2 linked regions of the Oleidesulfovibrio alaskensis DSM 16109 genome follow. The protein of the gene in region 1 binds, or shares a complex with, the protein of each later gene. Links are inferred from orthologs where the notes say so. Each region holds a gene or a part of one and is shown in the gene's direction. Other genes may lie near its edges. The genes, in order: mfd and uvrA.

Region 1 (14,587 bases):
TCGGCAAGACAGCGCCTGCATGAACGCAGCTGCAGTTCCTGCAGAATAAGCTTTTCGTATTCAAATGAGTGCTGCGGAACGGGTATTATTTCTTCCTGAAATACTTTTTCAAGGAACTGCGTCTCTTCCCAGAAATCCAGTAATTCTTCGTCTCCCAAGGACTTGATCTGAACGTTCAGCGGGACATCATCGGGATACGGAAAAATGTGAGCCATTGAGAAGTGCTCCGTGGCGCGGTGTTAGGCGGCTGCCGGTTATAAACAGGTAAAAATCCTTTTACGCGACCGCGAATCGTTTTACAACCATTTTGTAGGAGACTGCGGGGTGTGCTTCCCCGACTGTCTTATAACCGGCATGGGTTGCCAACGCTCTTGTTTTGGTTCACAATTATGCAAGTGATTCTTGCCCTGCGGCAGGAGCAGATCCGGTCACGGATTTGACAAAGGAGTTGTCAGCATGAATGAGACTCAGAGAAAGCAGGATGACGAGCTGTTGCAGCTGGTGACATTCAGTATCGGCGAAGAAGAGTTCGGCGTCGAGATCCTCAAGGTACAGGAAATTATCCGTACCATGGAGATCACTAAAGTACCCCGGGCTCCCGAGTTTGTCGAAGGTGTCATCAATCTGCGCGGCAAGGTCATTCCCATTATTGACCTGCGTCGCAGATTCGGACTTGATTCCAAAAAGCATGACAAGCATACGCGTATTATTGTTATTGAGATAAATAACATGATCGTGGGCTTTATTGTGGATTCGGTTTCCGAAGTCCTGCGTATTCCGGCCGGAACGGTCGAACCGCCGCCACCGGTGGTTGCAGGTATGGAATCGGATTACATAAGCGGTGTGGGCAAGCTGCAGGACAGGCTTCTGATTCTGCTCGATCTCGACCGGTTGCTATCACACGAAGATATGAGCGCACTTGGCACGCTGTAGCCTGCCTTGTCGCGTTTGCTGAAGCCGCCATCAACCCGTCAGCGGGGTGGCGGCTTTTGCTTGTTGACGTACTTTTTTTTACGGATTCACTGTGCAGTTTGAAGAAATAGCGAAAAGGCTGGGCGGCGGTGCGGCGCACAGCCTGCATGTGGCCCGCAGCGGCCCTGCGACCCGTGCCAGACTGGCAAAGGAACTGATTGATCAGGGCCGGAGTGTTGTGCTGGTTGCCCGCAATGCTGATGAGCTGGCAGAGCTCAGGGCGCTGGCAACGCTCTTTTCGCCGGACGAATCGTCGGAGGACGTGAGTCTGACGGTACCCGCGTGGGAGCGTCGCTGGATTATTATTCCCCAGCATCCGGCGGGCAGCCCCGGACGTACTGCGTGGGCAGCACGCATGGCCAGCCTGTATGCGCTCAACAGGCGGCACATGCCGCAGGCGGTCATAGTATCGCTTGATAATTTCATTCCCAAGCTTCCTCCTCCTTCCCTTTTTGATAAGCATCAGCTGGTTCTTTCGACCGGCGAGGACATGTCCCCCGGGCTGGTCATGGAACAGGCTGTGGAGTGGGGATACACGCGCACCGCATATGTCACCCAGCCCGGAGAAATAGCGTTGCGCGGGGATATTCTGGATATTTTTCCGCCGGGCTATGCCAAACCGGTACGGCTGGACTTTTTCGGCGACACTCTGGAAGAAATCCGTCTTTTTGATCCTTCAAGCCAGAGGTCAAAAGGCAATCTTGCGGAGGTGACTCTTATTCCCACTGCGCCGGTGGTGCTGGAAGGCGCACCCCGTGCCGAGGCCCGCAGCTTCTGGCAGCGGGCTGCCGAGTCCGGCCTGCTGCCGGACGGTGCGCCTGCAGCGCTTGATGTGGCCGCAGGAGAGGCCCGTGCAACGCTACTGCCGGGGGTATACTATCAGGATGCCGTTTTTCTGGAGCGCTGGCTGCCGCCCGATGCGGTCTATATTCTGCCTGCTGAAAGGGATGTGGCCGAAGCACTCAAGCAGTCTGCCAGAACATGGGATGATTTTTCCGACCAGCAGGAGCGGGAGTACGGCATTCATCAGCCTGCGGCCATGACCATCCGTGAGGCGGAAGACGTCACCGCTTTGTTCGGGCAGACAGTGCGTGTGTACTTTGAAGAACTGGTCATGGGAGTGGAGCAGAAGGGAGAAAACCTGCCGGAACGCGGGTATGAGGTCTTTCAGGATCTTTTTTACGAAAAAGAGCAGAGCGACCGGCCGTGGCAGACACTTATTGAAGCTCTCAAGGAATGGAGCCGCACCAGACGCCAGACTGTTCTGAGTTTCGGTTCGGCGCGCAGCAGGGCCAAATTTCTTTCACTGGCCCAGCAGGACGGCATCAGTCCGTATCTGCGGTATGACAAAAGCACCGCTGGTGTTTTTGCTCTTGTGTCGGCTTTCCGCAAGGGGGCTGAACTGCAGTGGGATAACTCGGTTGTGCTGGGCGAAGATGTGCTGCAGCCGCGTACACGGCAGCAGAGGGTGCGGTCCGGCGCTTTTGCGGGGTTGAAATCCTACGACGACCTTGAGGCGGGGGCCATGCTGGTTCACCGCGATTACGGCGTCGCCCGTTTCGAGGGCTTGCTGCGAATGGATCTGGGGGGCGTCTCAAACGATTACCTTCTGCTCCGTTATGCCGGTGATGACAAGCTGTACCTGCCTGTGGACAGACTTTCTCTGGTTCAGCGGTTCAAGGGGCCTGACGGTACGGCACCTTCGCTGGACAAGCTGGGCGGTGCCGGCTGGAGCGCCAGCAAGTCCAAAGCCCGTAAAGCCATCGAGAGGATCGCGCATGATCTGGTGGAGATGTATGCGTGGCGCAAGGTTGCAAAAGGATACCGTTATTCTCCCGTAAACGACATGTACCGCGAGTTCGAGGCATCGTTCGGGTTTGAGGAGACTCCTGATCAGGCGCGGGCCATCGAGGACGTTCTTGATGATATGGAACGTGCTGAACCCATGGACAGACTTGTATGCGGCGATGTGGGCTTCGGCAAGACGGAGGTCGCACTGCGGGCGGCATTCCGCGCCGCCATGGACGGAAAACAGGTGGCTCTGCTGTGCCCCACCACCGTGCTGGCGGAACAGCATTTCCAGACATTCCGGAGCCGCCTCGGGCAGTTTCCCGTCAATGTGGGTATGCTCAGCCGGTTTGTTTCACGTCAGCGTCAGAAGGAAGTGCTGGCCGCGTGTGAACGCGGGCAGATTGACATTCTGATCGGTACGCACAGGATTTTGTCTGATGATGTCATCCTGCCGAATCTGAGCCTGCTTATTCTGGATGAAGAACAGCGGTTCGGCGTGCGGCATAAGGAACGCCTGAAGAAAATGCGCAGGAACGTGGATGTGCTTACCCTGACTGCAACTCCTATTCCGCGGACTCTGCAGCTGTCCATGTCGGGCATCCGTGAGCTGAGCGTCATTGAAACGGCTCCGCCGGAGCGCAAGCCCGTAAAGACCGCTCTCATAGACCGGGACCCTGATATTCTGCGCGAGGTTCTGCTGCGCGAACTGCAGCGCGAGGGGCAGGTTTTCTGGGTGCACAACAGGGTGCAGGGACTTGAGCGTGTGGCCGAGTATGTCCGGTCGCTTGTTCCTGACGCCCGCGTGGGTATGGCCCACGGCCAGATGTCGGAAAAGGCGCTGGAAGAAACCATGCACAAGTTCTGGCATGCGGAACTGGACGTTCTTGTCTGTACCGCCATTGTGGAATCGGGGCTGGATTTTCCCCGTGCCAACACGCTTGTGGTGGATCAGGCGCAGATGTTCGGTCTGGGACAGCTGTATCAGTTGCGCGGCAGGGTGGGCCGCTCCGACCGGCAGGCTCATGCTGTCTTTGTTGTGCCGGATGTGGACGGTGTGCCGGAACTTGCACGCAAGCGCCTGAAAATAATACTTGAAATGGATTATCTGGGGGCCGGTTTTCAGGTCGCCATGGAAGACCTGCGTCTGCGTGGGGCCGGTAATATTCTTGGCGAGGTGCAGTCCGGACACATGGTCAAGATCGGTCTGGACATGTATCTTGAAATGCTTGAAGAAGAAGTGGCCCGCCTGAAGGGTGAGCCGGTGCGCGATGATGTGCAGACCGAGCTTAACATAGGCATTACGGCTCATATTCCCGAAGGCTATATGGACGATGGAAGAGAGCGTCTGAAATATTACAAGGCTCTTTCTTCGGCAGCGGACGGTGCTGCGCAGGAAAGCATCGAGCTGGAAATGCGGGACAGGTTCGGTCATTTTCCGCAGGAGCTTCAGGCTTTTCTGGGAATACTGCGCCTCAAGCGTTATCTGGGTACTCTTGATGTGCAGAAGGCTGATATTTTTGCGGATAAGGTGAGGCTGACCTGGGCGGAAAACGCCGGAGCGGTTTCTCCTGCCACACTGGTGGGCTGGGTTGCAGAAAGGGCAGGCAGGGCACGTCTGGTGCCGCCTGCCATCATGGAAATCCAGCTGCCGGAAGGTTCCGCTTTTGAAGACCGGCTTTCTGCCCTGCAGTCGGAACTTGAATTGCTGCGGGCACAGTAGCTAAAACCAATCGGGATGGATATGCGCAGACAGATTGCGGCCGTGGTGGCTGCATGTGTGATTATGGCAGCAGCCGGCTGCAAAGACGATGTGGAACAGCAGGGCGTGGTGGCCACGGTTAACGGCAGCCCTGTGTATCTTCAGGAGCTGGAAGCCCGCTATGATCTGGATCATCTGAGCTGGAGCGGCGCCATGGTCCCTTCCGTCGATCAGTTGCGCAAGGACTACGGCAGTGCGCTTGCCGGACTTATTGTACAGCGCCTTGTGGAGCAGGATCTGGAAAAATCCGGACTGGACGTGACAGATGAAGAGGTGCTGAAAGCCGAGGAAGAGGTGCGGGCCGACTACCCCCCCGGTGAGTTTGAAAAAGTGCTTGTCGAAGATTACATAGACCTTGCCACATGGCGGTATATGCTGCGGCAGCATCTGCAGCGCGAAAAGTTCCGTTCCGAAATTCTGCGGCCTGCGATTTCTTTGAGTTTTGAAGAAGCTGAAGATTATTACAAAGCGCATCTGAGCGATTTTTACCTGCCGGAAAGAATTAATTTTCTGTACATTTCCGGACCGGACAGAGGCACTGTGGAAAAGGCCCGCGATTTGTTGACAGAAGGTAAGGACCGGGCAGAGGTGCTCGGCAGCTTCAGCCAGCTTTCGGTCCGGGAGCTGAAAATGCGAGAAGACCGGGTTCACGGCACATGGAAGCAGCTGCTGGCCAAGCTTGAAGACGGGCAGGCTTCACCTGTGCTTAACGGCGAAGCTGGCTATGAGGCTTTTATCATGCTGGGGCTGCTGCCGGAAAAAGTTCTCGGTCCGTCTCAGGCCTATCCCATCATCGAGCGTCTGCTTATCGAGGAGAAAATGCAGCAGGTCTATGCTCAATGGCTGGAAAAACGTCTGGAGAGCGCGGAGGTGAAAGTTTCTGACCTGTTGCTTCGCCCCGGCGAAGATGAGACTCCTGTTCCGGAACTGGCGCCGGAGCCGGAGGAGCCTGCCGCTCCGGAAGCGTTCAATGCCACGGGGGCAAGCTGACGCGGCCCTTGACGGGCAGGTGTTTTCCGGCGCTCGTTGCAATGCTGATTAAAAGATATTACATCCCACAGATTATATGCATCTTACCAACTGGCCCGTTGTGCGGGCTGTTCAGGAGGGTTTCTTGCTGCGTCTACTCAAGCTCGGCGTTTTGACTGTTTCTGCCCTTGCGGTGTTTGTCGCCGGTGCCGGGGCGGAAACGGTAATCAATAAAATTGTTGCCGTTGTGAACGGTGAGATAATCACACAATACGACCTGCAGGCCCGTGCCGCTTCCAAGCTGCACCGTGCCGGCCTCAGTGCCCTTGATCCTGCGGATGCGGCCGCCATAAAAAAGATTGAGTCCGAGACTCTTGAAGACATGATCGTGGACAGGTTGATGGTGCAGGAAGCTGAACGCTATAATCTGGGGGCAGACGATGCCGCCGTGGATAATGAACTGCGTTCGCTGCTGGCCCGCATGCAGATAACCGAAGATCAGCTGGTGGCTCAGCTGAAGTCCGAAGGTCAGGATCTTGATTTTTACCGGGGGCTTATCCGCAACAATATCATGCGTCAGAAGCTGCTTTCCTTTATGGTCAGCAGAAAGGTCGTTGTGACCCGTCAGGATATTGAAGCGTATTACGAAGAGCATAAAAACGAATATATGCAGGATAAATCCATCAGTCTTAGCCTGCTTGTATTTGCCCCCACGGCAGATCCGGAACCTGTGCTGCGCGATATCCGCGAGGGGAATATCAGCTTTGCCGATGCGGTGAAGAAATATTCTGTGGGCCCTGCAGCCAGCAGCGGCGGTGCCATAGGCAAGCTGGACTGGAGTTCGCTGGTGAGCCAGTGGAAGCAGGCTCTTGAAGGTGTGGCCGCAGGGGGCCTCAGTCGCCCGATTGAGTATGACGGCCGTGCGGCCTATCTGCATGTGGACGAAGTGATTGAAGGCACTGTCCGCCCCGTGGACGAAGTGGCCGATGAAATTGAAGCTAAGCTGCGTGAACCCATGCTTAAAGAGCGTTTCGAAGAATATACACGAAAGCTGCGTGAACGTGCGGTGGTTGATATCCGCCTCTAGTCAAGGAGACGCTGATGACCTTGAAAGAATTGGGACAGGCGCTGCGGCAGGCGCGTGAAGCCCGCGGCATGTCTTTGAAGGATGCGGAAAAACGCACCAAGATCGCCGCAAGAATCATTTCCTCCATTGAGGAGGGCCGCAACGACAGTTTTCCTCACCCCGTGTATGCCAAGGGGTTTGTCAAAACCTATGCCCGTTTGCTGGAGTTTGATGCCGAACTGGTGCGTTCAGTCGTTGAACAGGAATTTGTGGACGACAGTGACGATGATCCCGTGCTGCCGCCGCCCAAGCTGGTGGTAAAACCGCGGCGCAGAACCGCTCCGCTGGTGGCCGGATTGCTTGTTGTGGTGTTGCTTGCCGCAGGCGGTTACCTGGCGTACCGTTATCTGGTGGCTCCTGTGGTTGCCGAAAAACAGCAGCGGAGCGATACCGTGCAGAGCAACGGGTCGTCTGTGCCGGCTGCTGCGGTGCCTGCGGTTTCCACGCCGTCCGCGGCTGAAGGCAACGCCACCTCTGTGCAGGGCAATGCCGCGGAATCAGCCGAGCCTGTGAACGAAACCGGCAAGGCCTCTTCCGGTGCGGCATCCCGTATCGTTGCTCCGGCGCCTGCAGAAATGGCCGTTGCGGCAGACACCGCCGGCACCGGTGCACAGACAGCACAGCAGCCTGTGCCGCAAAAAGCCCCCGTTGCCCCGCCTGTTCCGGCAGTTCCTGTTCCGCAGGCAGAACAGGCCCCTGTGGCCGGTCAGAAAAAAGCCGCAGCCGCAGGTGAGCAGCAACTGCGGGTCGAGGCCCGCCTCGACTGCTGGATAGAGGCCCGCATGGATGATGTGAGAGATCAAGAGCTTTTTTTGCGGGCCGGTCAGGCGGTGGTGTTCCGGTTTGACAAGTCGCTTTCTGTCAAGCTGGGCAATGGCGGCGGAGTGGACGTGAAGCTGAACGGGCGTGCCGTTCCGGTGGAAGCCGCACCCGGAGATGTGGTTACGTTGCAGTTTCCATAGCCGTTACCGGCAAGAGGGATATGGATTTTACGGAAAAAGCGCTGGTGCTCCGCACCGGCAGATTTCGGGAAGCGGACTTATGGGTCCGCTTTTTGTCTCCCTCAAGAGGCGTGATTACTGCGTTTGCTTTTGGCGGGTGCCGCAGCCGCAGACGTTTCTGCGGGTGTCTTGATGCGCTCAACCATGTGCTGGTAAAGGTTTCCAGTGACAAGCGGCGTACATATCTGTGTCTGGACGAAGGGACTCTGCTCAACGGCCCTGTCCGTTTGCGCTCCGACTGGGGCCGTACCGGTGTGGCTGCCAACTGCATCAAGTTTGTGGAAGCCATGGGAGTAGGGCCTGAGGGTGCTGCCGATGCGTATGATCTGACGTGCGGCATGCTGGAATTGCTGGAAACGGCCGATGTGGTGCCGGAAATTTTTCCGGTGCTTTTTCGGGGGCGGCTGGCTTTTGATCAGGGCTATCGCATTGATCCTGTCCGTTGTGCGCGCTGCGGCATGCGGCTGAAAGATGTTGCCGGTGTCCGCTTTTTGCCCCGTGAAGGTGTGTTTGAGTGTTCGGCACACGGGGGCGCGTCCGGCGGCGGTTTTATGATGTCCGCTGAAACCCTTGACGCCGTTCGATTTGTGCAGGAGAATCCCCCGCTCATGTGGACTGATATTCCGCTGTCACCCGAAGGGTGGAAGCAGTGGGGCCGCGCTGTTGATGCGTTTATTCAATACCATGTAGGCCTTGTCTGGGATAAGGGCCGGTTCCGCAGAATATGACGGGACGGACCGTTCCGGCCGGATGGTGTACTATTTATAGTGATTTAGGGGAAAATATGAACTTTCAAGACGTTATTCTTACGCTGCAGAATTTCTGGGCCCGCAGAGGCTGTGCCATACAGCAGCCTTTTGACAGCGAATGTGGTGCGGGGACGTTCAACCCTGCCACCTTTCTTCGCGTGATCGGCCCCGAACCGTGGAATGTGGCGTATGTGGAACCATCCAGACGTCCCACGGACGGCCGCTACGGAGAAAATCCCAACCGCCTGCAGCATTATTTTCAGTTTCAGGTCATTCTCAAACCTTCTCCCGACAATGTGCAGGAGATTTATATCGACAGCCTGCGCGCTCTTGGCATCAACCCCGCAGAACACGACATCCGGTTTGTGGAAGATGACTGGGAATCGCCGACGCTCGGGGCATGGGGGCTCGGCTGGGAAGTCTGGCTCAATGGTATGGAAGTCACTCAGTTCACGTATTTTCAGCAGGTCGGCGGCATTGATCTAAGCCCGACAAGTGTCGAGATTACCTACGGTCTTGAGCGGCTGTGCATGTATCTGCAGGAAAAAGAGTCGGTCTATGACCTGATGTGGAATGACACTGTGACATACGGGCATATCTACCATCGGAACGAAGTAGAAATGTCCCGTTACAATTTCGAAGAAAGTGATGCGGGCATGCTGCTGGAACTTTTCAATGCGTACGAGCGCGAATGCACCCGCCTGTGTGAAAAGCAGCTTCTCTGGCCTGCGTATGACTATTGCCTCAAGTGCTCGCATACGTTCAACCTGCTGGATGCTCGCGGAGCGATTTCCATTACGGAACGAACGGGGTATATCGGCAGAGTGCGTGTGCTTGCTTCTTCCGTGGCGCGGCTGTATGCCGCACAGCGTGAGGAAATGGGCTATCCCATGCTCAATACCGGAATCAGGAAAGGATAGGGGAGTCATATATGTCTGTTTTCGTGATGGAGATTGGAACAGAAGAACTGCCTGCCCGTTTCCTTTCCGGACTGGAGCAGGAGATTGCTTCGCGGTTTGAGGCTGCGCTTGCAGCAGCCAATGTGGAATTCGGTACTCTGAATGTGCAGTCAACCCCGCGCAGGCTGGCTCTGACCATTGAAAATATTGATGCCGTGCAGCGCGAAGCTGAAGAAGTAGTTTCCGGTCCGCCCGTGCGTATAGCTTTTGACGCACAAGGCCGGCCTACCAAGGCGGCCGAAGGATTTGCCAGAACGCAGGGCGCTGAGCTGGACGAGCTTTTCACGCTGACCACCGATAAAGGTGAATACCTTGCGGTGCGCAAGAAAACCGGCGGCCGTCCCGTACAGGAAATTCTGTCAGAGGTGGCCCCTGAGATCATTGCAGCTTTACCTTTCCCTAAAAAAATGAAGTGGGGGAGCGGCGATTTTACGTTCGGCCGTCCTCTGCGCTGGGTGCTGGCCCTCTTTGACAGTGAAGTAGTACCGTTCACAGTGGCGGGGATTGTTTCCGGCAACGAAACCTGTGGGCACAGGGTTCATGGTCCGGGGCCTTTTGAGGTTTCCGGAGCAGACGCCTATGCCGGTACCGTGCGCGATAAGTGCCATGTCACCTTGTGCGCTGCCGACCGGCGCCGCGTGACCGTAGAAGGTGGAGACGCCCTTGCCGCACAGGCCGGTGGCCGTATCCTCTGGAAAGACTCCCTGCTGGACGAAGTACAGGGCCTTTGCGAGCATCCTGTTCCCTGTCTGGGAGATTTTGATCCATCTTTTCTGGAACTGCCGGCAGAGGTTCTGCTGACCAGTATGGAAAGCCATCAGAAGAGCTTTGGCGTTGCCGCTGCCGATGGCAGCCTGATGCCGCACTTTCTGACTGTGCTCAACATGACGCCGCAGAATTCCGCGCTGGTTAAAAAAGGCTGGGAGCGGGTGTTGCGTGCACGTCTTGAAGATGCCCGTTTCTTCTGGAAGGCGGACCTTGCTTCCGATTTTGACAGCTGGCTTGCCAAGCTGGACAACGTCATCTTTCTTGCTCCGCTGGGCAGCATGGGTGACAAAACGCGCCGTCTGGAAAGGCTGTGCCGCTGGCTGGCTGCCGCCGTGGCTCCTGATATTCAGGAACAGGCCGCCCGTGCAGGCCGGTTGTCCAAGGCTGATCTTGTCTCGGAAATGGTGTACGAGTTTGATTCGCTGCAGGGGATCATGGGCGGCATTTACGCACGCCGGAAAGGAGAGGACGAGATTGTCGCCCAGGCTGTCAGCGAGCAGTACCTGCCGGCCGGTCCCGAAAGCCCTGTTCCTGATTCTTTGTGCGGTGCGCTGCTTTCCATAGCTGACAAGGCTGATACGCTGGCTGGCTGTTTCGGACTGTCCATGATTCCTACAGGTGCGGCCGATCCGTATGCATTGCGGCGTTGTGCGCTGGGTATTGCGCGTATTATGCTGGAAAAAGGTCTTCGTTTCGATGTACGCGAGCTTTTCAGATACGCGCAGGAAGGCTACGGTGAACGTCAATGGAAGCTGGAACCTGAGCAGGCAGCCGAAAAGCTGCATGAATTCTTTGTGTTGCGTCTGAAAAACCTGTTTGTGTCACAAGGGCATGAAACGCTTCTTGTGGAAGCCGCGCTGCATGCCGGTGCCGACGATGTGTGGGCCGCAGGTGCCCGGCTGGAGGCTCTGGACCGTTTCAGCAAATCTGCAGAATTCGGTCAGGCGGTGCTTACATTCAAGCGTGCGGCGAATATTATCCGCAAGCAGGGGCAGGAGGAAGACGGCGGACTGGATGGTTGCTACGATGCTTCGTTGTTTGAGGACGAAGCTGAAAAGGCGCTGGCCGGTGCGCTGGAAGACATCGCCCCTGATTTTGAAGCACGGTGGGCCGCGGATGATTACCATGCGCTGTTTGGTCTGCTGGGTGTGCTTCGTCCGGCCGTGGATGCTTTTTTTGACAGCGTCATGGTCATGTGCGAAGATCCGCATATCAGACGTAACAGGTTGAATCTGCTGCAGTCTCTTGTGCAGCGTCTTGGGCGTCTTGCTGATTTCGGTGCATTGCAGATGTAACGGTGGCAAGGCAAAAAATTGCCGGAACAGCCGGGAAAAAATAGTCTGTCAGGGTTGACAAGAGTCCGGCCTTGACTGTAAATGACTCGTTCCCCAGTGTTCCAGTAGGTCAAATATAATTTTTCACATAGAAGCCTTTTTTTTGGAGGGAGTCCCTTGGCTAACCATAAGTCTGCCATTAAGCGGCATAAGCAGAGTGTCAAAAGAGCCGCACGTAACCGCGCTGTCAAAACCCGTATCAAGAACGCTATCAAAGCCGTTCGCACAGCTGTTACGGAAAAGGATAAAGAGCAGGCTCAGGCAAAACTGACCGACGCTATGTCCGTGCTGGATAAGGCTTCCAGCAAGGGCGTTATTCACTGGAAGAACGCCGCCCGTAAGATTTCCCGTCTCAGCAAGGCTGTGGACGGAATCGAGTAATATCGTATTGTTGCTCTAGTTAGTATTGCCCGTCACTTCGGTGGCGGGCTTTTTTGTTCTGCCGGGCGCCCCGCGCACCACTGTGCATGTTGGTAAATGCTGACGGCATGTTATAGCGGTTGAACAGGCCCCGTCCTTTTGCTAGTGACCATGGTTGACCGGCAGATGCGTCCCTCTGGTTTCATCTTTTGAGAACGGATTGCACAATGCGTTTGTTTCGTAAAGAACCGAAAGCTGAACAGCTCAAGGTTATTATTATCGGCGCGGGTGAGGTGGGCTACCACATAGCCCACAGGCTGACCCGTGAGAATAAACAGGTTGTGGTGGTGGACCAGCAGCCCGAAGCCCTGCGCAGGGTGGCCGAGGCGCTTGATGTACAGACCATCAGGGGGTCGGGGTCCAGCCCCGTGGTGCTGCACGACGCCGGTGCAGAAGATGCCGATATTATTCTGGCGGTGACAGACAGTGACGAGATCAATATCATAGCATGTCTGTTCGCCAATATTATTTCGCCTGCTTCTACCAAGCTGGCCCGCATACGCAATGAAGAATATACGCTGTACCGCGATGCTCTGGCTCAGGATATTCTTAATATAAGCATGATCATCAATCCTGAAGTGGAAGTGGTAAAAAACATCGACCGGCTGCTTTCGTTGCCGGGAGCCGTTGATTACAGCGAGTTTGCCGACGGACGCATCCGCATGGTGGGCATGCGTATATGTTCCGGACCTCTTGTCGGTGTGCGGCTGATGAATTTCCGGACGGTGATTTCCGACGGCGATGTGATCATTGCGGCCATAGTGCGCAATGATGAGCTGATAATTCCTACCGGTATGGATGAAATCAGAGCAGACGACGTGGTCTACTTTGTCTGCACCGAATCCAGCCTGGAATCGGTCCGCAATGTGGTTGCCGCTCTGGAAGACCCTATCCGGAGTGCTCTTATTGTGGGTGGTGGAAACATAGGTATGCGTCTTGCCACGCTTTTCGAGCGTAAAGGTTATCATACCAAACTTGTCGACCGCGATGAGGAACGCTGTGCTGTGCTGGCAGAAAAGCTGAACTCGACCATTGTTCTGCACGGTGACGGCACCGATCAGGATCTGCTGCGTGAAGAAAACGCCGGAACCATGGATGCCGTTGTGTGTCTGACTTCTGATGAAGAGACCAATATTCTCTGCTCACTGCTGGCAAAGAATATGGGCGTGCGCAAAACCGTTGCGCGCATCAACAAGGTGGCTTACCAGCCGCTTGTCCGCGCCATCGGCATCGAGCATTCGGTCAGCCCGCGTCTGTCAGCCGTGAACAGCATTCTGCATTATATCCGCAAAGGAAAGGTGCTTTCTTCAGTAGCCATCCGCGGGGAAGAGGCTGAAGTGATGGAGGCGCTGGCGGAAGCGCAGTCAGATATTGTGGGCAGACCCATCCATAAGCTGAGCTTTCCCAAGGGAGCGCTGGTGCTGGCTCTGGTGCGCGGCACCGAGGTCGTCATCCCCAGCGGCGACACTGTTATCGAGCCGCAGGACCGCATCCTGATTCTTTCCACACGTCAGGCGGTTTCCGATGTTGAGCAGGCTCTTATGGTCAAGCTCAAGGCGTACTAGGCGGCTTGTAATGCGTATCGGCTATACATTGTATGTCATCGGGGCGTTGCTTTGCTCCGTTGGACTTACCATGATTTTTCCGCTGATGTTCGGCGTATACTATCAGGATGAAAGTATATTGCCGCTTTTGTACTCCATGGGGATAACAGTGATTGCGGGCGGCTGCCTGATTGCCGTTTTCCGTGAGCGGACCAAAACCCTGCTGAACCACAGAGAAGGCATGGCTATTGTGGCTCTGGGGTGGATAGGGGCGGGTATTGCCGGAGCGCTTCCTTTCTGGTTCGGCGGCATGCTGGGATTTACCGACGCGCTTTTCGAATCCGTTTCTGGCTTTACCACCACCGGCTCCACGGTGCTGACTGATATCGAAATAGTCCCCCGCGGTCTGCTTATGTGGCGTAGCCTCACCCATTGGCTTGGGGGCATGGGTATTATTGTGCTTTCACTTGCCATTCTGCCTTTTCTCGGCGTGGGGGGCATGCAGCTGTACAAAGCCGAAGTGCCCGGCCCTGTGCCTGACAAGCTCAAGCCCCGCATCAAAGATACAGCCATGGCTCTGTGGAAGGTCTATCTGCTTTTTTCCGTGCTGCAGGCTGTGTTGCTGTATTTCGGGGGAATGGATGTGTTCGACTCCATCTGCCATACATTCGGCACCATGGCCACGGGCGGTTTTTCAACCAAGAATGCTTCTGTGGGGCACTACGACAGCGGATACCTGCAGACCGTCATCATTATATTCATGTTCATTGCGGGTGTTAATTTTTCTCTGCATTTCCGTCTGCTGCTGGGAGAGCCCGGGGCTTTTCTCAAGGATGCGGAATTTCGTTTTTATACGGTCGTGGTGCTTGTCAGTACGGCTGTGGTTGCACTGGCCGTATATGGCACAGAGTACGACAGTTTTCTTGAAGCATTGCGTCATGCGGCTTTTCAGGTTGTTTCCATCTGTACAACAACCGGGTTTGCCACGGCGGATTATGAACAGTGGGCGCCCGTAACCATGGCAGTATTGCTGTTTCTGACGTTTCTTGGCGGGTGTGCAGGGTCCACCGGCGGCGGCATTAAATGTATGAGAGTGCTGTTGTTGCTCAAGCAGGCATATCATGAAATTTTCAGACTGATCCATCCGCACTCGGTATCTTATGTCAAGCTGGGCAACCGCATTGTGCGGGCAGAG
Region 2 (15,778 bases), 430 kb from region 1 along the record:
TGTTGACGCTATATGGAAAAAATATACAGGCACGGCGATTGCTTGTCAGATATGCCGCCTGCAACGGGTGGCTACTAAAAGCTGGGGGGAATCAGCTCATGAAAATTCGTGCTCTTTTTGCGTGCGCCGTCTTTGCGGCGGGTATTCTTGTGGCATCTGCTGCGTCTGCAGCTGTGGTCAACAGCTGGCAATACTCATACCATATCGGTTTCACCGACTGGGAAATGTCCGGCCGTAACGGAAACGTGGGTTACTGGGGGCGCCAGAAGATTGATGGTGAAAGAGCCTACACAGATCTCAGCTGGGGTTCTTGGGAAAAGCGCAGCAGCATCAAACTGACAAGTTATACATGGGGAAATGTTGATACTGATGGTGATGCTGCCTATGCAACCACCATGACCCATACCAACATGCCCGTGACAACTGATACTCTGACCTCCGGCAGGGTGAAAGCCGAACTGGCTCTGTGGGCTCTGGATCCGTATTATGGAGAGAAAAAAGCTCTTACCACCTTTCTTGAATTTGACTTTTACGAAACACCTAACAACGGCGGACTTACCAGCGATGTGTTCATCCTGACCAATCCCGGGGTGACAACAGAAGGGTTTGAATACGACGGTGAGTGGTATACGCTGGATTTCAGCAGCAGCTACGGCATCATACCCGATTCGTATGTCGAAGCACTGAAGCTGGACAAAAGCATAACCTACTATGGCTGGCTTACACCGGAAAATTCTAAAACCTCCGTGGATTCGTATTTTTCCATCAGCCATCGTCAGCAACCCACTCCTGCGCCCGAACCTGCCACTCTGGGCCTCATGGGTATGGGCATACTTGCTCTCGGGGTTTATTCCCGCATGAAAAAGAAAAACGCGTAACATTATTCAGCGCGTATATCGGACAGCAAACGGCAGGCTCTGGAAACAGGGCCTGCTTTTTTTGCGCAGTGCATTCCCGCCGGAAAAATGCTGTTGTGCTTGCGGGCGGGCATCCTGCAGGCGTGCCGGAGGTCTTATGCCGGCGAGTGCAGTGCACAGAGATATGCTGCCGGATGCCGCGGGGCGGACTGTAATAATAAAGCGCCCCCTAAGGAGCGCTTTATTATTGTCAGGAAAGGGAAGAAGCGGTGCGGCCGGATGAGCTGTGGCGGTCCGGCTGCCTGCGTGTCCTGTCATGTGTGCCGGTGATGGCGCGTGCCCGTTCAAGGGCTGCGTTTATGTCCGGCATAATGTTGCGGCGGCCGATAATGTCCAGTGTTCCGAGCCGCTGTAATTCCTGCAGCGGGGCCTTGCGCAGGCCGGAAAGCAGCAGCACTGTTCCGTTGGCTTTGCAGCGGGCATGCAGCAGTTCCAGAGCGTTGATGGCCGTGGAGTCTACTGTGGGCACTTTGCGCAGGCGCAATATAAAGACGGCCGGTGATTTTTCCATGATATCAAGAACGCTTTTAAACCTATCAGCCACACCGAAGAAGAATGGCCCGTCAATTTCATAGATGCGCACCCCCTGCGGGACATCACTTACGGGTTCTTCTTCAGCCCATGTCTCGGCGGCAGGCTCGCCATCTGATTCGCGGATGCGCGTGACTTTGCTCATGCGCTGCATGAAGAGCAAAGAAGCCAGAACAACTCCCACATTGACGGCCACGGTAAGGTCGACGGCCACTGTAAGTCCGAATGTAAGGCACATGACCAGCACATCAGGCTTCGGGGCGCGCAGCAGGCGCATGAATTTGTGAATTTCGCTCATGTCCCACGCCACCACAACAAGTACGGCGGCGAGGCATGCCAGCGGAATGTACCCCGCGGCCGGAGCCAGCAGCAGTACAAACAGTACCAGTACCGCAGAGTGAATCATGCCCGAGACAGGCGAGAAAGCGCCCGATCTGATGTTTGTGGCTGTTCTGGCAATGGCGCCTGTGGCGGGAATGCCGCCGAAAAGTGCGGATGCGATGTTTGCCGTGCCCTGTGCTACCAGTTCAGTGTTGGCGTTGTGCCGGCTGCCTGTCATGCCGTCGGCCACCACGCACGACAACAACGATTCAATGCCGGCCAGCAGTGCCACGGTAAGCGCGTCGGGCAGCAGTATGCGTACTTGCGCCCATGAAAAGTCGGGCAGGGCAAATGACGGCAGTGTCTGCGGTATGCCGCCGAATCTGCTGCCGATTGTTTCCACAGGCGCGCCGCACGCGGCTGCTAGCACTGATACGGCTGCCACGGCCGCAACCGGAGCGGGAATGCGGGGAACAAACTGCCGTACGCCGATGATGATACCCAGCGTCAGCAGGGCGGCAGCTGCGGTTACCGGATCAATGGCACCAGCATGTCCGAAGTATGCCTGCCATTTTCCGATAAAGTCCGGGGGTATCACATCAAGCCGCATGCCCAGAAAATCGTTTATCTGTGATGAAAATATGAGCAGTGCGATGCCTGCGGTAAAGCCGGTGGTCACAGGATAGGGAATGAATGTGATCAGGGTTCCGAGTCGCAACACACCGAAAATAATAAGGATGATTCCGGCCATTATGGTGGTCAGCAGCAGGCCGTCAAAACCGTGTCTGGAGATGATGTTGAAAATGATGACGACAAACGCACCCGTGGGGCCGCCTATCTGATAGCGGCTGCCGCCCAGCGCAGAGATAAGAAAGCCTGCGACGATGGCGGTAAAAAGTCCTTTTTCGGGCGTGGTGCCGGAAGCGATGGCAAACGCCATGGCCAGCGGCAGGGCGACTATGCCCACGGTGGCACCGGAGCCGAGGTCGCGCAGGAAGTTCTGGCGGGAATATCCCTGACGGAGAACAGAAATGGCCTTGGGCAGGAACCCTTCCCTGTCCGAGGCCACATTTTGAGAATGCATTTAAGGCCTCCTGAAATGATATGCGATGAACGCAGAGGCTGGCATGTCTACTCCTCTTTTTATGTTGTGGCAATAGTGGGACAAGTTTTTAAAGTTTTGATGTTCAAGGTGAAGACTCTTTTTTTGATTGTGATTTTTTTAACGTACGGTTTCTTGTCGTGGAGTGTGGCTTCATAATACTGAGGGAGATTTTGTTTTTGGTGTGCATTTGCATACATAAGTTCTTTTAGATTCGTTATGATATGGTTTTAGGTTGTTGTACATGTGTTGTATGGTAAGAATTGTGCAAAGTGCATTGTATTGACGCTTTGTTGCTGTTGTTGTGTACTGCCTGTTGTGGTCGTGGAACGTTTTTATTTCGGGCATGAAAAAGGGGGCAGTCAGGGCAGATGAGGCGCAAACTGCCATTACGTGCTGAACAGGTTTGGTGATGAGAGTCTGGCATGGTTGTGCCGCATGGCGGGACATGCGCTGCACTCAGAGGGGCGGTTTTGTACGGGCCGGACCGGATTCAGACATTGTGCTGTTTGTGCGGGTAGCATGCCCGGCTGGAGGACAGTACCATGGAGAAGGAGATGACGGTGGTTATGGCTGTGTGCTTTATGGATGGCGGGCACTTATGCATTGCAGATGATTAACGCAAAGTCTTGGTTGTATCATTTGTATGACATGTTCTGCTTTGCAAAAAGACTGGCAGCATATGATAAAACGATATGTAGTCATTAGGGTGTTTCTGTTGATTTGATATCGATATATAATATGAAAAATATCTTGCTAGCTTTCATAAAAAATAATCAACACACACTTTTTTTGTTTTTAAAAGTGATTCACGATGGTGACAGTTTCAGACGTTCAAGGAATGTTACACAGAGTTTTATACCGGTTTCGGGATAAAACATTGCGCGGTGTTGCCATGATTGTTGCCTGATGATATCATGCAGATTAAGTCTTTTGCCCGCGAAAAGACTTCTCGTCTTTTTCCTTTTTGTTTTTCTATGTACATTGCAGAGCGTTATGCATTCCGGCTGCATTTCAGGCAGCGGGGTTTTGTGCGGCCGAGAATGCAGGCAGAAGGAGTGAATATGATTACCGCAGCAAGTCTGCTGACTGCGCTGGCTGTTTTCATCGCACGTCTGTGCGATGTATGTCTGGGCACCATCAGACATGTAATGATTATACGCGGCCGCCGTCTGCTGGCGTTCAGCGTGGCGTTTTTCGAAGCCGTTATCTGGGTGTATGCCGTTTCACGCGTCATCGGTGCGGTCAGCGATCCGGTGACATCTCTGGCGTTTGCCTTGGGGTTTGCGTCGGGAACTTATGCAGGCATCACGCTGGAGGGGGTGTTTAAGATTGGCGAACAGGTGGTGCGCGTGTTTACACGCGAAGGTGGGCCGGTTGCCTGCACGCTGCGCGATGCCGGTTTTCGCGTGACGGTTTTTGACGGACAGGGGCGGGATGGTGTTGTAAATCTGCTGTTTGTGCAGGTGCGCAGACGTCAGGCCGGGGAAGTGGCCCGCATTGCCCGCAATGTGGACCCTGAATGTTATATGGTGGTTGATGATATAAGAAAAACCTATACCGTGGGCGGTTGATGCAGGCCTGCACCACTGTGGTGCAGGCCTGCACGGATATAGCGCGTTTGCGGGCAAGACCCGTGTTCTACTCTTCTTCGCCCCATGCTTTTGCACTGCGGGCTACTTTTTTGCGGACGTTTTTCCAGTCTGTCTCATGGGTAAACATGGACTCCGGAAGCGCAGCCAGCATCTTTTCGTATAAGCTCAGCGGAACGGTGAATGTCAGCTCATCTGTTTTCATAAATTTTCGTGCTGAAGGATCAAATCCGCCGATGACTGCTTTTTCGATGCCTTTTTCTTTATAGTACAAGGGCCATCCGAGTATGTTGGTGCAGCCTGCGCCGAAAGGTGAGGCCACGCAATCCATATCGCCTGTGGTGAAAACAGTCTGTGTGAACAGGCCGGTCAGCACTTCAGGGCGGGCAAAGAATATGATGAACTCAGGTTTTTCTTGAGCACTGAACAGCGACAGCGGTTTGAATATGCAGTAGCGGGCAGGAGCTTTGCGTGGTGCCACACGAAGAATGAAGTTGCGCATGGCGTCGGGGTCGGGCATATACCGCTCCCCCTGCAGCGGGGTGCCTTCAAACCCCGTGGAAACATAGTGCTCAATGAACCGCAGATGAGGCTGAAGCATGGCGCAGTAATACACTCCGCCCGGACAGCCGTACTCTGTCTGCGAGATGAAAGCCGCGCCGTGCTTTTTTCTGGCCAGCCATATGCTGCCCATGACACAGGTGAACGACTTCATAACTTCCCGCATATCCAGCTTTCCGCTTTCTTCCAGTTCGCGCGAAATGGGAACACCCGTTTTAGGGCCGAACGCATTCTCCGGCTTATCATCAGAGTAATATACTCCCAGAGGCTCTTCATTCAGACCGAGATGTTCCATGAAGGTGGCTGTGCCGTCGAGTACCGGTTGCATCGTCATATCGTCTCCTTGTTTTATTGTGAAAGTTGGCTCCGGAGATGATTGCTTTTCAGTATGCCCTTTCATACCATGCTCATGGATAAAATAAACAACGCTTGCAGAAAACTCTTTTCCGATGGTGGGCATAATAGTGCAGGACTTTTTGAACGACGTGCCGTTGCTGGTGGAAGTGGCCCGGCAGAAAAGTTTTTCCAAGGCAGCTGAGGCGCTGGGTATAGGTGTTTCCACGCTTTCAAGGCGTATCAAATTGCTGGAAAAGCGTATGGGGGTTCTGCTTTTTTACCGCGATACGCGTAATGTCGAATTGACGGACAACGGTGCGTACCTGCTGGACCGCTGCGGTTTTGTGCTGGAAGAAGTGCAGAAGGCGTATGATTCTGTGGTGCTGAATATGCAAAAGCCTTCCGGACTGGTGCGGGTATGCATGTTTCTTGATCTTTACGACGGACTGCTTAAAAAAGTGCTTCTTGATTTTGCAGCCAGATGGCCGGACATCAGTCTTGAGCTGACGTTTCAGGACCATCCCGTGGATATGCGCACCGCCCCCTTTGATGTGGCTTTTGTTACCGGAAACGCCATTGCGCCTGCTCTGGTCACACGCAAGCTGCTGACCATAGAACCTTTTCTGTATGCCTCGCCTTTATTGCTTGAACGCTATCCGATGCCCCGCGACCCCGACGACCTGCATCGCATGCCCTGCATTGTGCTGCAGCGTTTCGGCGGGCGGTGGCCCATGCACAATGGCAGCCGGCAGGTGACTGTGGATGTTGTGCCCCGATACAGTTTCAGCTCTGTAGAGATGTGCCGCGATTTTCTGCTGGCCGGTCACGGAGTGGCCCTGCTGCGTAAAGAGCGCGCCCGGCCGGATGAAAAGGCGGGGCGGCTTGTACGCCTGCTTCCCGACTGGAGCGGCGGGTTTGTTCATGATGTGAATCTGGTGATGGGATCAAGACAGCTCCCCATGCGGGTGCGCCTGTTTGTCGACCACGTACTGGCGCAGTTTGCGCCATAGCCGCTGACAGCCGGCAGATATGTCTGCCGGATCTGCAGTTGATGTGACTGTCTTCCATAAAAATGCGGGGCAAAATGGCAATGTTGCTGTTTTACTCCGTGGAACAGAAAAAGGCACCTACAGTTTTTGACTGTAAGTGCCTTATTTCATTTCTGGTACCGGGAGCGAGACTCGAACTCGCAAGGTGTTGCCACCGGCGGATTTTGAGTCCGCTGCGTCTACCAATTCCACCATCCCGGCAAATGCGAGACGGTTCTAATAGGATGGAGAGCATGCAGCTGTCAATAACCGGATGGTAAAAAAGGCAGGGAACGCGTGTTGTATGTGATTCGGTTTCAGGGCCGGAGACGCGGCTCGCGCTGTGGAAAGGATAAGAATAACATGTTGTTGTCTTATAGCTGTGCAAAAGGTGATATAAAACCGAAACGGTGCGGCATCAGACCGGGGCCGGTTTGTTTGCCGCATGGCTTGTCGTGGAAAGGGCTTCTGCGGTTGTCCGCCGCGGCTGCAGGGATTTCCTGTTTATTTCCCCGATGGTTTGCGCTATCAGAACTCGTTGATTCTGCATGCGGGCAGGCTGAATGTGCCATTTTTAACTGCGGGGGCTCGACGTGGTTTTTCCTACTGGTTCGCTGGTTAACCTTATTGCCATAGTGCTGGGCAGCTGCGCCGGCATGCTGCTGGGAAACCGTCTGCCCGAGAGGGTGCGGTACATTGTTTTCTGTGGTCTGGGGCTGGCGACGCTGGTTATCGGCATGCAGATGGCGCTGAAAACCCAGAACCCTCTGATTCTGGTGTTCAGTATTCTTCTGGGTGGCATCACGGGAGAACTGCTTCAGATTGAACGGGGACTGAACAGTCTGGGCGAGCGTCTTAAAAAGCGCCTGAAATCAAACAATTTACGTTTTGTTGACGGGTTTGTTTCTGCCACGCTGCTTTTTGTCATCGGCTCCATGGCCATACTGGGGCCGTTTGACGAGGCACTGCGCGGAGACCGGACACTGCTGTACACCAAGTCCATTCTGGATTGCTTTGCCTCTGTACCGCTGGCGGCCAGTTTCGGTTCCGGCGTTTTATTTTCCGCCGTTCCCGTTTTTCTTTATCAGGGGGCGCTCACCCTGTTTGCGGGTGTGCTCCAGCCCATGCTCACTCCGGCAATGATGAATGAGATTATTGCAACCGGGGGCCTGATGATTCTGGGCATTGCGCTGGGTCTTCTGGACGTCAAGCGCATCCCTCTTTCCAACCTGTTGCCCTCGCTGGTTTACGCAGGCGTTCTTTCCTACTTTTTCATGTAGCGCCGCTGGTGCGGCGGCTGAACTTTCTGCTATGCTCACGGGCGCGCGTATTGCGCGCCCGTGTCTTTCTGCGCGCTGTACAGTTTTTTGCGTGCCGTCCGATGCGGTGCACCGGCACGGGACAGGCCGGAGTCCCTGTGGTGCGGGCTTTTGATGGCGGACACAAATAAAAAACATTCATCCCTTGCTCTTCTATTGTAAGGCATTATCATTAAGCGTCCGGCGCCGGAATATTCTCAGGGCGCCGCTTAATGCGCACACGGAGAATTCATGAGCAAACCCTGCATTCATATAGAAGGTGCCCGTCAGCACAACCTGAAAAACCTGACGCTGGATATTCCCAGAGACGAACTGGTCGTAGTCTGCGGTCCGTCCGGTTCGGGCAAATCCACCCTTGCGTTCGACCTTGTCTATGCCGAAGGGCAGCGGCGTTATGTGGAATCGCTTTCCGCCTATGCGCGTCAGTTTCTGCCCCAGATGGACAAGCCTGATGTGGATAAGATCGAGGGGTTGTCTCCGGCCATATCGCTGGAACAGCAGTCCACTTCGCGTAACCCGCGTTCCACAGTAGGAACAGTGACCGAGGTGTACGACTTTCTGCGTGTTTTTTATGCCCGGCTGGGCATGATGTATTGCCCCAAGTGCGGCAAGCCCATTGCCGCGCGTGCCGCGGACGAGATCATCGCCGATATTCTGTCCATGGAGCAGGGCACCAAGTTCATGGTCATGGCGCCTTTGGTGGAACACCAGAAGGGAACGCATGCAGACAGGCTTAAAAGGCTGAAAGCACAAGGCTTTGTGCGTGTCCGGCTGAACGGCGAAGTTATGACGCTGGACGAGGTGCCGGCTCTTGAAAAAAACAAAAAGCATTCCATTGATCTGGTGGTGGACCGGCTGGTGCTTAAAGACGGCATACGGGGACGCCTTGCGGATTCTGTGGAACTGGCTCTGCGTTTTGGCGAGGGGCGACTTATCGTCAGTATTCCCGGCGGGGCAGAACAGGTGCACAGCACCGAATCTGTGTGCCCCACCTGCAAGCTCAGCCTGCCGCCGCTCAGCCCGCAGCTTTTTTCATTCAACAGCCCGCAAGGGGCGTGTCCGCGGTGTTCCGGTATAGGCAGCATCGATTATTTCGAGCCCAATCTTCTCGCCCCCAACAAGGGCCTGTCGCTTGCGTCCGGCGGCCTGCTGCCGTGGAAAAATCCTAAAGTATTCGAGCGGTACAAACCTGCTCTTGAAGCGCTGGGCAAAGAACTGGGGTTTGCTGCCGACACGCCGTTTCGCGAGTATTCCGAAAAGGCGTGGAATGCCTTGTTTCACGGAGAAAAGGAGACCGGCTGGCCGGGAGTGGTTCTGCTGCTGGAAAGGGGAATGCAGCTGGGCAGCCAGTGGCGTGACGAACTTTCGCGGTACCGGCAGTCGCATCCGTGTCCGGCATGTGACGGCGCGCGGCTGAAACCGGAAGCACTGGCCGTCCGAGTGGACGATCTGAATATTTCGCAGTTCTGCTCATTGTCCATAACCCGTGCGCTTGAATGGCTGCGCGGGCGTGATTTCAGACAATCGCAGGCGGTCATTGCCGAGCCGCTGCTCAAGGAACTGACTCACCGCCTCGGGTTCATGGAGAATGTGGGGCTTGATTATATTTCGCTGGGCCGCAACATGTCCACGCTGTCCGGCGGAGAAGCTCAGCGCATCAGGCTGGCTTCGCAGCTGGGATCCGGTCTTGTGGGGGTTACCTATGTGCTGGACGAACCCTCCATCGGCCTGCACCCCAAGGATAATGAGCGGCTCATCCGTACGCTGCGCAGCCTGCAGAAGAGGGGCAATACCGTACTTGTGGTGGAACACGACGAAGCCACCATTCTGGAAGCCGACACGGTGGTGGAACTGGGCCCCGGTTCGGGAATGCTCGGCGGCGAAATAGTGTTCAACGGCAGTGTGAAGTCGTTGCTGAGCGATTCGGATTCGCTGACGGCCCGCTATCTGCGGGGCGAGATGACCATCCCGCTGCCGGAAAAGCGGCGGCAGGGCAGCGGCAGCATTGTCCTGCGCGGGGTGACCACCAACAATCTGCAGGATATCGATTGTGAAATTCCTCTGGGGGCGCTTACCTGCGTCACCGGTCCTTCCGGATCGGGCAAAAGCTCGCTTGTGGTTGATTCGCTGTACAAGCATATCGCACTGCATCAGTCCATCAAAGTGGACAGCCCCGGGCAGATACGGGGCATAGACGGGCTGGAGAACATCGAACGGCTGGTGGCCATCGACCAGACGCCCATCGGGCGTACTCCACGCTCCAACCCCGCCACCTACACAAAGATATTTGATGAAATCCGCAATATTTTTGCCATGACGCCCGATGCCCGCAAACGCGGTTACAAACCGGGGCGGTTCAGCTTCAACGTGCGCGGCGGGCGGTGCGAAGCCTGCGGCGGCGACGGGCAGATACGTGTGGAGATGCATTTTCTGCCCGATATCTATGTGACCTGCGATGTATGCGGTGGCAAGCGCTATAACCATGAAACGCTTGAAGTCCGTTACAAGGGTATGAACATTGCCGATGTGCTGGGCATGACTGTGCGTCAGGCAAAGGCGTTTTTTGAAAATTACCCTGCGCTTGAAAGACGGCTTGCCGTGCTTGAGGATGTGGGGCTTGAATATCTGCGGCTGGGGCAGCCTGCCACCACGTTGTCCGGCGGCGAGGCCCAGCGGATCAAGATTTCGCGGGAACTGGGCAAACGCAGTCTGCCCGGCACGCTGTATATTCTTGACGAACCGACAACAGGTCTGCACATGCACGAGGTCGGCAAACTTATCCGGGTGCTGCATCAGCTGGTGGACAGAGGTGCCACGGTGGTTGTCATCGAGCATAACACCGATGTCATCATGGCGGCGGACACTGTCATCGATCTGGGGCCGGGCGGGGGTGAATACGGAGGGCGTATTGTTTCCAGCGGTACTCCCGAAGAAATCATGGCCGATCCGGCTTCTGTTACAGGAAGTTTTTTGAAGCACGAGGCCGTGGCGGTCAAGGCGGCAGGGCGCTAGCGGCCCGCCTGTCTGTGTTCCGGCGTAATCCGGCGCCGCAGCGGAAATTCCGCTGCGGCGCTTTTTTGTGTGCTGCAGAAAAGGGACGCGCGGGTGGATTGCATTGCAGCGTGCGGGCTGTGTGTAAAAAACAGCTGAAGAAAGCCTGCCGTGCAGAGTGCGCGCTGCAGGGCAGGCTGCATATGATATAATATGGCAGTCCGGCGGGGGCGGAAATTCTGTATGAGAGTGTCCGATCATTTTATAACGGGTTGCACTGCAGTAATGTTGTCAGCGTGCGGTTGCTTACAGCGCCGGATGCACTGCGGCCATGATTGCTGTACAAGGCTGCCGGTTGCGGGAATGCGGAGCGGCAGTCAGCATAAGCCGCGGGCAGTGGTGCCACCGGCAGATACAGGCGGTATCGCAGATATGTTTGTCATGACGGCGGAACACTGCTATGGTATGTATCTGTTTTACGCTTGCCCGGTGTATATGCTTTGATATAAGCATACGCCCCCGCTTATGTATGTTGCTTGCTTATTTTTTATTTGTCTGGAGTGTCGATGAAAACATCTGGTAGTATTAAAGAAGTTTACAGTGCTTTGTTTGTTGACTTTGATAACATTTACACCCGCCTTGCAGAACAGGACCCCCAGTACGGGTATCTTTTTGCCACCGACCCGCAGCGCTGGATGCGCTGGCTGGAGCACCATGCGCTGCGTATGCTGCATGGCGATGGCGTGCGGCGGCGCATACTTAAACGGTGCTGTTATCTTAATCCGCAGATATTTCAAGATTTCAGGCCGCATTTTGTTCGTAATGCCTTCAGCGTCACAGACTGTCCTCCCCTGACGAAACAGGGTAAGACCAGCGCGGACATCCATCTGGTCATAGATGCTCTGGATGCTCTGTCGCACCCCACCTATTTTGATGAGTTCATCATTCTGTCCGGCGATGCCGATTTTACCCCGCTGCTTATACGCTTGCGCGAACATGCGCGCAAAACGCTGGTGCTCTCGGTGGGGTTCACATCGCCGGCGTATGCGGCCGCCAGTGCCTGGCGCATACGCGAAGATATGTTTATCGGCGAAGCCCTGCGCGATGCCGAGCCGGAAAGCTATCCGGCCAGAGTGGTGCGCCCGGCTGATGTGGATGAGATGGTGCGGCGCGGAGCTCAGGTGGTGCGTAACTATATGCAGAAGCAGCCCAAACCCGTACCGTTGGCGGTTCTGGCCTATCTGGTGCGTAAAGAGCTGGGACTGGACCATGAATGGATGGGATTGGGTAAATTCATGCCGTTTCTTGAACGCATGAATCTGACGGAATACACGCATTCACAGCAGGTGCCCGGCTATCTGTACGACCCGCAGCGACACGAACCGCCGGATGAAGACGAAAATATCGCCGCGTTCAGGAGCAAATATCCGGATCTTTATGATTTTGCGCAAAAGGTACATCGCAAGACAGACCACCCCGTACTGATGCCCGAGCATTTCATGGGCCTGCTGCACTGTATTGCCGATGAACTGGAGGAAAATGCCTTCTCGCTGACGCAGACATCGCGCAATGTGCGTGACCGTTGTGTCCGCAAGGGGCTGCCCGTGGCACGCTCACATGTCAACTGGCTGCTGGTGGGCATTGCCCGCGGGGGGTACCGGTTCGGCGAACATTCGCCCGAAAGCGTGAAGGAAATGGCCAAGTCCGCCATCCGCAATGCATACGACCTGCTCAGTCTGGCTGACTGGAAACTGAACCGTAATGAAGAGTACCTGCTTATGTCGTGGCTGTATCCCAAATGCGCAGCCGGAGATATGTGGGCGGATGAAGATGCTGAAGACCGTGACGCGGCGTGTGCGGAACGTGCGGAGTATTATGACGAGTAGCCGTTCCGGTGCGACGACTGGAGTATTTACGGTTTTCAGCGGCGACCGGCGGCTGAATGCTGCCGCGTTGCTGCGTCCATCGGGTCCGGTGTGAGCGGCGCAGGACACAGTCTGCTGCTGTTGCCGACGTTTTGCACGCTGCGTGCGGAATCGCCGCAGCTGCCATCGTAACAGACGCAGGCCGGAGGCATATCTCTCCGGCCTGCTTTTTTTGTCGCTCAGCGTTTGTCGTGCAGTTCTTCCAGCCGCTGGTCGCGTCCGCAGCTGAAGCGGTAGAACTTATAACGCACGGGGTTCTTGCGGTAGTAGTCCTGATGGTAGTCTTCGGCCTGCCAGAAATCCTGTGCGGGCAGGATTTCAGTGGCGGGGGCTTTGTCAAGGCTGCCGTCCTGCAGACCGTGCGCCACGGAACGCAGGGCTGCTTCTTTCTGCCCGTCGTCGTGCCAGAAAACGGCGGACCGGTATTGATCGCCTCTGTCGCAGAACTGGCCCGATGCATCATAAGGGTCTATGTTACGCCAGAAAATGGTCAGCAGTGTGTCATAGCTGACCTGACGCGGATCAAAGACCACACGCAGCGCTTCGTAGTGTCCTGTGCCGCCTGCGGAAACCTGTTCATAGCTCGGATGTTCCGTGTGGCCGCCGGTATAGCCTGAAATTGTTTCAAGCACTCCGGGAGTCCGGTCAAAGGGCGGTTCCATGCACCAGAAGCATCCGCCGGCAAATGTGGCATACGCCAGCCCCTCCGGCGGAGAGTCCGGCAGCTTGCCGGGCGGCAGTTTTGCTGTGGCGTACAGCGTCGTGAGCGGTATGATGATGAGTGCGGCAGCCAGTATTATTCCCGGGAAATGACGGAGCATGAGTCCTCCTGCGGTTGCGGCGGCAAAATTCTGCCTTGTGTGGTCAGAGGGTACCCGTATGTACCACACGAGGTTGTTTTTTGCACGCCTGCACAGGCAGATGCTAGCCTGCCCACAGCCTGCCCAGCCTTGCTCCGTTATCCAGCAGAATGTTCAGGTATTCTGTTTCCATGTGCAGCATTTCCATGTCGTTACGGCGCAGCCATTCGCTTACCCATGCAAAGCGCAGGGCTACCATATGGGCAGGCAGGCTTTTTATTTCTTCGGCGGAAAGCACATTGTTGCGCAGCAGACCGGCCATCAGCGCCAGCACAAAATCTTTTTCCAGAGCGCTCGGGTGCTCGAAACCAGCGCAGCCGGCACAGTTTGACACATCGTACAGCACGTCCTTGAGACCGCAGAATTCCCAGTCTATAACACCGGCGATGGCCTGCACACAGGGGGCATCTGCCTGTGGCCGCGTATTCCATATGATGTTCACCGGATGCAGGTCGCCGTGGGCCAGCGCGGGCCGCACCGGACGTGCAGCCGCCGCGGCGGCGTGCCGGGCAGGTTCCGCCAGCGAGCGGTGGCACCGGGGATGGCGGGCGGCCATGGTTTGCATCAGCGAATCGATGTAGGCGGATAACGGAGGAGTGGGCGCCGCCATGACGGATTCTGACTGCTTACCTGCAGTCTGCAGACCATGTATGAAGGCCGCGGCTGCCTCTCCGCGCCATGCGTGGTCAATGTATTCAGGTCTGGGCAGAGGACTGCCGGTGATGAACGGACTGAGCTGCCATGCGGCACCGCGGACGCGGGCTATGAATGACGGAGCGTTTTTTCTGCCTGCCGCCAGCGCAGCCGGACTGTGCACGGCACATGTTCCAGCCGCATGCAGAGAATGCAGCAGTGCGGCCACGGATTCTCTGTGCGGTGCCTGCGCGGCTGCCAGACGTTCAAGCAGCCACAGTCTGCCGAGGGTGTCTTCTATGACGGTGCGTTCTATGCAGCGTTCCGGACTGCCCGGTATGGCATGTTCGTCCGCTATGCGTGCGGCAGTGATATTCCACTGGTTCAGGATGTCGTTCATGATATTTTCCTGCCGGAGGTTCCAGCGTGCCCACAGTGCCCTGCGTTGCGGCGGGTGTCCAGAAAAAAGAACCGCAGACGTGGTGCGTTGCGTCCGGAGGCCCGACGGGGTATGCTGCCGGTCTTCCGCTCATGAACTTGATCATGTCAAAACAGGAGCTGCTGTGAGCTTTGCCCGTTTTTCCCTGCATCCTGCGCTGATTGAAGCGGTGTCGGCCAGAGGTTTTGTCAACCCTACGCCGATACAGGAAAAAGCCTTGCCGCCCGCGCTGGCAGGTCAGGACATACTGGGACTGGCGGCAACGGGAACAGGGAAGACCGCGGCCTTTGTGCTGCCGCTGCTGCACCGTCTTCTTTTGCAGGGCGAAAGTGCCCGCGGCACCTTGCGTGCGCTGGTTGTGGCCCCTACGCGCGAGCTGGTGGCGCAGATTCATGAAGAAGTGAAAACTCTGGCCCGTTTCTGCCGGTTGCGTTCTGCCACTGTGTACGGCGGTGTGGGCATGCACGCTCAGACCGTGCAGCTGCGTACCGGAGTGGACATTGTGCTGGCCTGTCCCGGCAGACTTCTGGACCACGTACGCAGAGGTCATGCCGATCTGTCTCATGTGGACATGCTTGTGCTGGATGAAGCCGATATGATGTTTGACATGGGCTTTCTGTCCGATGTGCGCGAAATTCTGCATTGCACCCGCGTCCGGAAACAGACCATGCTGTTTTCTGCAACCATGCCGGCGCCGCTGCGCGAGCTGGCGGAGGAATGTCTGCGGCAGCCTGTGCGCATAGAGCTTGACACCTGCGCCATAGCCCCCACGGTGCGGCACAGCCTGTGTCCGGTGCCCAAACATCTTAAAACTCCGCTGCTCAAATATGTTCTGCGTGCTTTTGCCCGCGATTCCGTGCTGGTTTTTGTGCGCACAAGACACGGTGCACGCCGCCTGTGGCAGCAGCTGGTCAAATCGGGCATAGAGGCGACCTGCCTGCAGGGCAACCTTTCGCAGGGGCGTCGCAGAGCCGCGCTGGAAGGTTTTCGCAGGGGGACTTTCCGCGTTATGGTGGCCACGGATATCGCCGCGCGGGGTATAGATGTCTCGCAGGTGGGGTACGTGATCAATTACGATTTTCCGCCTTCGGTAGAAGCCTGCGTGCACAGGGCAGGGCGCACCGGCAGAGCCAGTAATTCCGGAGTGGCGCTGACCTTTGTGACGCAGGAAGATGAACCGCAGGTGCGCACGCTGGAACGGGTGCTTGGCGGTGCGTTGTCGC

What was found.
Region 2: the proteins of mfd (region 1) and uvrA are in contact, whole or in part, in a crystal structure (PDB 4DFC), measured with the Escherichia coli proteins. The link is inferred for Oleidesulfovibrio alaskensis DSM 16109 from one-to-one orthologs.

Annotation. Positions count from the first base shown.
Region 1 is NZ_AXWQ01000004.1:29,576-44,162, reverse strand. What follows is about bases 673-4,683. They hold mfd (transcription-repair coupling factor), read left to right. Parts: upstream 673-1,024; coding sequence 1,025-4,483; downstream 4,484-4,683. Other genes in these bases: H586_RS0100225 (SurA N-terminal domain-containing protein), read left to right, coding at 4,505-4,683; H586_RS0100235 (chemotaxis protein CheW), read left to right, coding at 673-933. Outside these bases: H586_RS0100240 (hypothetical protein), read right to left, coding at 1-215; more of H586_RS0100235, read left to right, coding at 457-672; more of H586_RS0100225, read left to right, coding at 4,684-5,512; H586_RS0100220 (peptidyl-prolyl cis-trans isomerase), read left to right, coding at 5,637-6,578; H586_RS0100215 (helix-turn-helix domain-containing protein), read left to right, coding at 6,593-7,579; DNA repair protein RecO, read left to right, coding at 7,600-8,346; glyQ (glycine--tRNA ligase subunit alpha), read left to right, coding at 8,403-9,287; glyS (glycine--tRNA ligase subunit beta), read left to right, coding at 9,299-11,389; rpsT (30S ribosomal protein S20), read left to right, coding at 11,546-11,809; Trk system potassium transporter TrkA, read left to right, coding at 12,016-13,413; H586_RS0100185 (TrkH family potassium uptake protein), read left to right, coding at 13,424-14,587. UniProt on the Escherichia coli protein: Couples transcription and DNA repair by recognizing RNA polymerase (RNAP) stalled at DNA lesions. Mediates ATP-dependent release of RNAP and its truncated transcript from the DNA, and recruitment of nucleotide excision repair machinery to the damaged site.
Region 2 is NZ_AXWQ01000004.1:459,825-475,602, reverse strand. What follows is about bases 7,566-10,919. They hold uvrA (excinuclease ABC subunit UvrA), read left to right. Parts: upstream 7,566-7,938; coding sequence 7,939-10,719; downstream 10,720-10,919. Other genes in these bases: H586_RS0102450 (DUF554 domain-containing protein), read left to right, coding at 7,566-7,668. Outside these bases: H586_RS0102485 (THxN family PEP-CTERM protein), read left to right, coding at 99-878; H586_RS0102475 (SulP family inorganic anion transporter), read right to left, coding at 1,108-2,853; H586_RS0102470 (DUF2179 domain-containing protein), read left to right, coding at 3,936-4,445; H586_RS0102465 (DUF169 domain-containing protein), read right to left, coding at 4,513-5,358; H586_RS0102460 (LysR family transcriptional regulator), read left to right, coding at 5,474-6,370; more of H586_RS0102450, read left to right, coding at 6,982-7,565; H586_RS0102425 (NYN domain-containing protein), read left to right, coding at 11,265-12,584; peptide-methionine (S)-S-oxide reductase MsrA, read right to left, coding at 12,803-13,444; H586_RS0102410 (phosphotransferase), read right to left, coding at 13,548-14,516; H586_RS0102400 (DEAD/DEAH box helicase), read left to right, coding at 14,680-15,778. UniProt on the Escherichia coli protein: The UvrABC repair system catalyzes the recognition and processing of DNA lesions. UvrA is an ATPase and a DNA-binding protein. A damage recognition complex composed of 2 UvrA and 2 UvrB subunits scans DNA for abnormalities.